Linked DNA regions of Accumulibacter sp.. The protein of the gene in region 1 interacts with the protein of each later gene in a pairwise test. Links are inferred from orthologs where the notes say so. Each region holds a gene or a part of one and is shown on either strand. Other genes may lie near its edges. The genes, in order: nth and aceE.

Evidence for each region.
Region 2: the proteins of nth (region 1) and aceE interact in binary tests that used the Escherichia coli proteins (3 or more experiments, as listed by UniProt). The link is inferred for Accumulibacter sp. from one-to-one orthologs.

What each region holds. Positions count from the first base shown.
Region 1 is NZ_JAZKUG010000001.1:2,204,676-2,207,987, reverse strand. Bases 98-3,096 are described here. They hold nth (endonuclease III), read right to left. Parts: upstream 1,941-3,096; coding sequence 1,254-1,940; downstream 98-1,253. Other genes in these bases: rsxG (electron transport complex subunit RsxG), read right to left, coding at 2,628-3,096; V5B60_RS09600 (electron transport complex subunit E), read right to left, coding at 1,933-2,631; V5B60_RS09610 (FIST C-terminal domain-containing protein), read right to left, coding at 121-1,257; V5B60_RS09615 (DUF1841 family protein), read right to left, coding at 98-140. Outside these bases: more of V5B60_RS09615, read right to left, coding at 1-97; more of rsxG, read right to left, coding at 3,097-3,296; V5B60_RS09590 (RnfABCDGE type electron transport complex subunit D), read right to left, coding at 3,293-3,312. UniProt on the Escherichia coli protein: DNA repair enzyme that has both DNA N-glycosylase activity and AP-lyase activity. The DNA N-glycosylase activity releases various damaged pyrimidines from DNA by cleaving the N-glycosidic bond, leaving an AP (apurinic/apyrimidinic) site.
Region 2 is NZ_JAZKUG010000001.1:3,616,701-3,620,278, forward strand. What follows is about bases 288-3,552. They hold aceE (pyruvate dehydrogenase (acetyl-transferring), homodimeric type), read left to right. Parts: upstream 288-658; coding sequence 659-3,352; downstream 3,353-3,552. Other genes in these bases: V5B60_RS15955 (thiamine pyrophosphate-dependent enzyme), read right to left, coding at 288-346; aceF (dihydrolipoyllysine-residue acetyltransferase), read left to right, coding at 3,364-3,552. Also shown: more of V5B60_RS15955, read right to left, coding at 1-287; more of aceF, read left to right, coding at 3,553-3,578. UniProt on the Escherichia coli protein: Component of the pyruvate dehydrogenase (PDH) complex, that catalyzes the overall conversion of pyruvate to acetyl-CoA and CO(2).

The DNA.
Region 1 (3,312 bases):
AGCAGCGCATGGTACTCGGGGTGCTGCAGGATCAGGTCGGCGGCCGTCACCTCGGCGCCTTCGAGGATCGAGCGCTGGCGATGCTTCTGCCACGCCTGGCAGAAGAACTGCCGCACCTGCTCACGCGTCGGGTTGAACATCGGCTCTCCTTGCTGGTTGACTGATCAGGGCGCTGACGACGGCGTTCTGCAGCAGCCGGTTGCCACCGCGTGCCACGGGCGCCATCTGCCCGGTACCGTAGACGCCGATCAGCGGCAGATGCGGGAAGATATCCCGCAGGCAGGCGAGATCCCGGTCGTCGCCGCCATAATGATACGGGCCGCGGCCGATGCACGAGAAGACGATGGCCGCCTGCGGTCGGCGGACGAACGGCACCAGTGCGGACAGGCTGTGGCGCATGTCGGCAGCGCTCGCCTGTGGCAGCCGCATCGCCCACAGCACGCGACTTCCCGGACGCAGATGCTGCGCCAGCGTCAGCGAGCCGTCGGCGTTGGCGGCAACGATCGGTACCGGCTGCAGCCGACCGTCGGAGAGTGCCTGCTGCCAGGCGCCGCCGCTGTCGCTGCCGGGATCGTCGAGCAGGACCGCGCACCGCGATGCCAGCGGCAACCGGTCGGCGGACTGCTGTTGCGGCGGCTGGTTGCGCCGCAGATGGTCGAGCGCCGGCTCGCCGTCCAGCGCCAGCAGATCCAGGGCCCGGCTGCCGGTCACCACCGCCGGGCAGCCAAACGGTTGCCAGCCCGGGGAAACGGCGAGATCGATGCGCGCGCCGCGCAGTTCGACCTCGCACTGCCGCGCCAGGCGGCCGTGCTGCCAGGCCGTCGCCTCGGACTGCCCCGGGCGGCCGGCAAAGCAGCCACCGAAGCGCTGCGGACCAGGCCCGGTCCAGGCATGCGGCAGGCTGCTGCCCGCATAAGCGAGGATGGCCCCGGCACTCGCGCCGGCATCCGGCCGGCGCCCCGACAGCGCCAGATCACCGGCAAACACCATCACCGCCACCGCCGGACGGTCGAGAACCCAGCCCTCGTCGGTGAAGACCCCGGCAGCGATGCCGCCAGCGACCTCGGTACAGCGCGCCGCACGCGCCACCGCGGTCACGGCCGCCTGCGCCTGCGCGCTGAACTCGGCCGAGAGAAACAACAGGACGCCGCGCGCCGGGCAACTGCCGATCTTTTCGAGGGCCATGCCGGCTGCCGTTGCCGCCAGTGACGGCACCGCGTCGTTGCCCGCCAGCAACACGCTGCCGACAACACTCATCGGCGGCCGCTGTCAGCCGCTGCATCGGCCTTATCGGGATGGGCGCAGAGGTCCTCGATGGCGCAGCGCCAGCACTCCGGCTGCCGTGCCTTGCAGACGTAGCGCCCGTGCAGCAGCAGCCAGTGGTGGGCGAACTGCCGGAACTCCGGCGGCACGACCCGCAGCAGTTCCTGCTCGACTGCCAGCACCGTCTTCCCCGGCGCCAGGCCGGTGCGGTTGGCGACGCGGAAGATGTGCGTGTCGACGGCGATCGTCGGCTCGCCGAAAGCCGTATTGAGAACGACGTTGGCGGTCTTGCGGCCGACACCCGGCAGCGCCTCGAGTTCGGCGCGCTGCCGCGGCAGTTCCCCGGCATGTCTTTCGAGGAGCTGGCGGCAGGTGGCGATGACGTTGCGCGCCTTGCCCTGCCAGAGGCCAATGCGGTTGATATGGGCCGCCAGGCCGCTTTCGCCGAGCGCCAGCATGGCCTGCGGTGTCGGCGCGTCGGCGAACAGCTTGCGGGTGGCGAGATTGACGCTGCGGTCGGTCGCCTGCGCCGAGAGGATGACGGCGACCAGCAACTGAAACGGCGTGGCGTACTCGAGCTCGGTCGTCGGCTGCGGATTGCCGGCGCGCAAGCGGGTGAAGATCGCCTCGGCTTGCCCGGCACGCGGCCGCGGCTGCTTGACTTGCGCCTCAGGCATGCTCAGCCATCGGCGCCGGCGGCGTCGGCAGCGATGGCCGGCGCGAATGGCGCGCTGCGGCACGGGCCTCGACCCAGTTTTTCCAGGCGATCAGGCAGCCGAGCAGGATGAAGGCGCCTGGCGGCAGTATGGCGAGCAGCAGCCCGGGGTAGTCAGCGGGCAGCAACTGCAGCGGCTGCAGTCCCGGAAAGACCATGTCGATGCCGGAGAACAGCGTGCCACCGCCGATCAGTTCGCGCAGCCCGCCGAGCAGCGCGAGGGTCCACAGCATGCCGACGCCCATGAACAAGCCATCACATAGCGACTGCAGCGGCGGATTCTTGTTGGCAAAGGCCTCGACCCGTGCAAGCACGATGCAGTTGGTGACGATCAGCGGAATGAAGATGCCAAGCACCAGATACAGCTCGTGCAACTGCGCATTGAAGAGCAGATCGACGACCGTCACCAGCGCGGCGACGATCAGGATGAACACCGGGATGCGAATCTCGTGCGGAATCAGGTTGCGCAGCGAGGCAACTGCAAGGTTGGCGACGGCCATGACGATGATCGTCGCCAACGACAGCATGACGCCATTGACGGCGTTGGTCGTCACCGCAAGCAGCGGACACAGGCCAAGGATCTGCACCAGGCTCGTATTCTGCTTCCAGAGACCGTTGTCCCTGATCTCGATGAGTTCGTCGCGACCGATCATTTGCCTGTCCCTTCGACCGTGAACAACTGCTGCCGATTTTCCGCCACGTACTGCAGCGCCCGGTGGACGGCCTTGATGACCGCCCGCGGCGTCACCGTCGCCCCGGCCAGAGAATCGAAGCGGCCACCATCCTTGCGCACGCGCCACTCGCGCTCGCCGACCGTCGCCAGCGAAAGGCCGTCAAACTGCCTGATCCATGGCCGCTCCTTGTTGCGGTCCTTGCGCGGCTCGATGTAATCGCCGAGGCCGGGCGTCTCCTTGTGTTGCGTCACCCGCACGCCGAGCAGGGTGCCGTCAGCGGCGACGGCGAGCAGCAGCCGGATACGGCCGGAATAGCCATCGGCGGCGACCGCCTCGAAGACGATCGCGCTCGCCTGGCCACCCTGGCGCGCCAGATAGACGGTCGACTCCTCGTCCAGCCCGAGGCCCGCCGCCGGCGCCAGGCGCCGGCTGTCGGCCAGCAGCTCATTGTCGTAGAGCTCGCGCGGCAGCACCTCGCTGATCAGCTTCATCTTCTCCGCCGCCGCAGCCTCCTCGATCGCTGGCCGGGTCCACAGGTAGGCGGCAGCGAGCAGGCTGGTGAAGGCAACGACGAAGATCAGCAGGATGAGCGCCGTGCGCAGCGCCATCGCCGTCGCCGTCGGGGTCCGCACCGGCGGTGTCATTCCGGCTTCTTCATGC
Region 2 (3,578 bases), 1.4 Mb from region 1 along the record:
CGGCGATCACCAGGCCGCCGTTGACGCCGGTCAGGGTCATCGTCATCAGCGCGTCGGAAGCGACGTTGAGGCCGACATGCTTCATCGCGCAGAAGCTGCGCGATCCCGCCATGGCGGCACCGAAAGCGACCTCGAGCGAGACCTTCTCATTCACCGACCACTCGGAGTACAGATCCGGATAGCCGGCCAGGCACTCGAGGATCTCGGTCGATGGCGTTCCGGGGTAAGCCGCCGCGACGCGCGTCCCGGCTTCCCAGACGGCGCGCGCGACCGCCTCGTTGCCCGACATCAGGAGCCTGCTGCCGGCCGCCGCCGGCGGCGTCGACATCACTGCGTGTGCGCTCATTGCCTCTCCCGTTGATAAGGGTTTCCTGCGACAAAAGCAGAACCTTAGCCGCCGCCGGCACCGGCGCGGTTGACGCAGGTCAACTTCTGCCGGTCCGTGTGGTCAACGCAAGTGTCAGGCGGCAGCACTGCCGTTGCAGCGCAGCGTGCGGCATTGCACAATGCAAAAGGACGTTTTACAATCCGGGATGCACTGATTGTTGCGCTGCGGTACCACGCGGTAACCCAAGGTATTACATTTGCAGGTGGCGTCGTTTCGGCGTGCAGGCAAGCATCATTCATCCCACGATTCCGTAGACCAGGAGACACATTCATGTCAGCTCTGCCCGACAACGCGCTGTCGGTCGCCGCCGGCGACGCCGACCCGCAGGAAACCCAGGAGTGGCAAGACGCGCTGCAGGGCGTCATCGACCAGGAGGGGCCCGAGCGGGCCCACTTCCTGATCCAGGGGCTGATCGCCCAGGCGCGCCAGGAGGGGATCGACATTCCCTACAGCGCGACCACCGAATACGTGAACACGATTCCGGTCGACCGGCAGCCGAAGTACCCGGGCAATGCCGACATGGAGATCCGCATCCACAATTACATCCGCTGGAACTCGATGGCGATGGTGGTCCGCGCCAACCGGCACAGCAACGTCGGTGGCCACATCGCCTCCTTCGCTTCGGCGGCGGCGCTGTACGACGTCGGCTTCTCGTGGTTCTGGCACGCGCCCTCGGAGACGCATGGCGGCGACCTGATCTTCTTCCAGGGTCATTCGGTTCCCGGCGTCTATGCGCGCGCGCACCTGCTCGGACGGCTGACCGACGAGCAGATGGACTGCTTCCGGCAGGAAGTCGACGGCAAGGGCGTCTCGTCTTATCCGCACCCGTGGCTGATGCCGGGCTTCTGGCAGTTCCCGACGGTGTCGATGGGCCTCGGGCCGATCCAGGCGATCTATCAGGCACGCTTCATGAAGTATCTCGACAGTCGCGGCTTCATCGAGGCCGGCGACCGCAAGGTCTGGGCCTTCCTCGGCGACGGCGAGACCGATGAGGTCGAATCGCTCGGCGCCATCGGCATGGCGGCGCGCGAGCGGCTCGACAACCTGATCTTCGTCATCAACTGCAACCTGCAGCGGCTCGACGGGCCGGTACGCGGCAACGGCAAGATCATCCAGGAACTCGAAGGCACCTTCCGCGGTGCCGGCTGGAACGTCATCAAGCTGATCTGGGGAACCAATTGGGACGCGCTCTTCCTGCGCGACAAGAAGGGCGTTCTGAAGCAGCGCATGATGGAGATCGTCGACGGCGAGTACCAGACCTTCAAGGCGAAGGACGGTGCCTACGTCCGCGAGCACTTCTTCAACACGCCGGAGCTGAAGGAACTCGTCGCCGACTGGACCGACGACCAGGTGTGGGCGCTGAACCGCGGCGGCCACGACATCTTCAAGATCTACAGTGCCTACAAAGCGGCCGTCGAGCACAAGGGTCAGCCGACGCTGGTCCTCGCCAAGACGATCAAGGGTTACGGCATGGGCCAGGCGGGCGAGGGCATGAACATCTCGCACCAGCAGAAGAAGCTCGATTTCGAGGCGATCAAGCGTTTCCGTGACCGCTTCAGCCTGCCGGTTGCCGACGAACAGCTCTACGAACTGCCGTACCTCAAGTTTGCCGAGGGCTCGGCCGAACTCAGCTACATGCGGCAGCGCCGCATGGATCTCGGCGGTTACCTGCCGAAGCGGCGTGGCGCCGCGGCACCACTCGAAATTCCGGATCTCGCTGCCTTCGACGCTCTGCTCAAGGCTTCCGGCGAAGGGCGCGAGGTGTCGACGACGATGGCCATCGTCCGCCTGCTCAACATCCTGCTCAAGGACAGGAAGGTGGGTCGGCACGTCGTCCCGATCGTTCCCGACGAGTCACGCACCTTCGGCATGGAGGGCCTCTTCCGCCAGGTCGGCATCTGGAACCAGGAAGGGCAGAAGTACGTCCCCGAAGACCACGACCAGCTGATGTTCTACAAGGAGTCGAAGGACGGCCAGGTGCTGCAGGAGGGAATCAACGAGGCCGGCGCGATGAGCGACTGGATCGCCGCCGCGACGTCGTACTCGGTACATGGCGTGCAGATGATCCCGTTCTACATCTGCTACTCGATGTTCGGCCTGCAGCGCACGATGGACCTCTGCTGGGCGGCCGCCGACCAGCGCGCGCGCGGTTTCCTGATCGGCGGGACCGCCGGTCGCACGACACTCAACGGCGAAGGCCTGCAGCACGAGGACGGCCACTCGCTGGTGCTCTCCAGCCTGATCCCGAACTGCCTCAGCTACGATCCGACCTTTTCCTTCGAGATTGCCGTCATCATGCGTGAGGGCCTGCGGCGGATGTACCAGGAGCAGCAGGACATCTTCTACTACATCACGGTGATGAACGAGAACTACGAGCATCCCGAGATGCCCACCGGTGCCGAGGCTGACATCATCAAGGGCATGTACCTGCTGCGTCGCGGCCAGTCTTCGGACACCCGTCCGGTGACGCCGCGCGTGCAGCTGCTCGGCTCGGGAACGATCTTCCGCGAGGTCATCGCCGCCGCCGAGTTGCTGAAGAACGACTGGGGGATCGATGCCGACCTCTGGGGCTGCCCGAGCTTCACCGAGCTGGCACGCGACGGGCTTGACGTGCAGCGCTGGAACATGCTCAACCCGCTGGCGAAACCGCGTGTCTCGCACGTCGAGCGCTGCCTCGGCGACACCCGCGGGCCGATCGTCGCTGCCACCGACTACGTCCGCATGTTCGCCGAGCAGATCCGTCCCTTCCTCAACCGTCGCTACGTGACGCTGGGTACCGATGGCTTTGGCCGCTCCGACACGCGCGAGAAGCTGCGCCATTTCTTCGAGGTCGATCGGCGCTGGGTCACCGTGGCGGCACTCAAGGCGCTGGCCGACGAGGGCACGATCGAGCGCGAGAAGGTCGCGCATGCGATCGCCCGCTACGGCATCGACGTCAACAAACCCAACCCGACGACGGTCTGAGGGAGCGAGCGATGAGTCAACTGATCGAAGTAAGAGTCCCCGACATCGGCGACTACCATGACGTGCCGGTGATCGACCTCTGCGTCATCGTCGGCGACGTCGTCAAGGTCGATGATGCGCTGGTGACGCTGGAGTCGGACAAGGCGACGATGGACGTTCCCTCGCCGGCAGCGGGCGTCGTGCGCGAGATTCGCGTCGCGCTCGGCGAGAAGGTATCGGAGGGGGT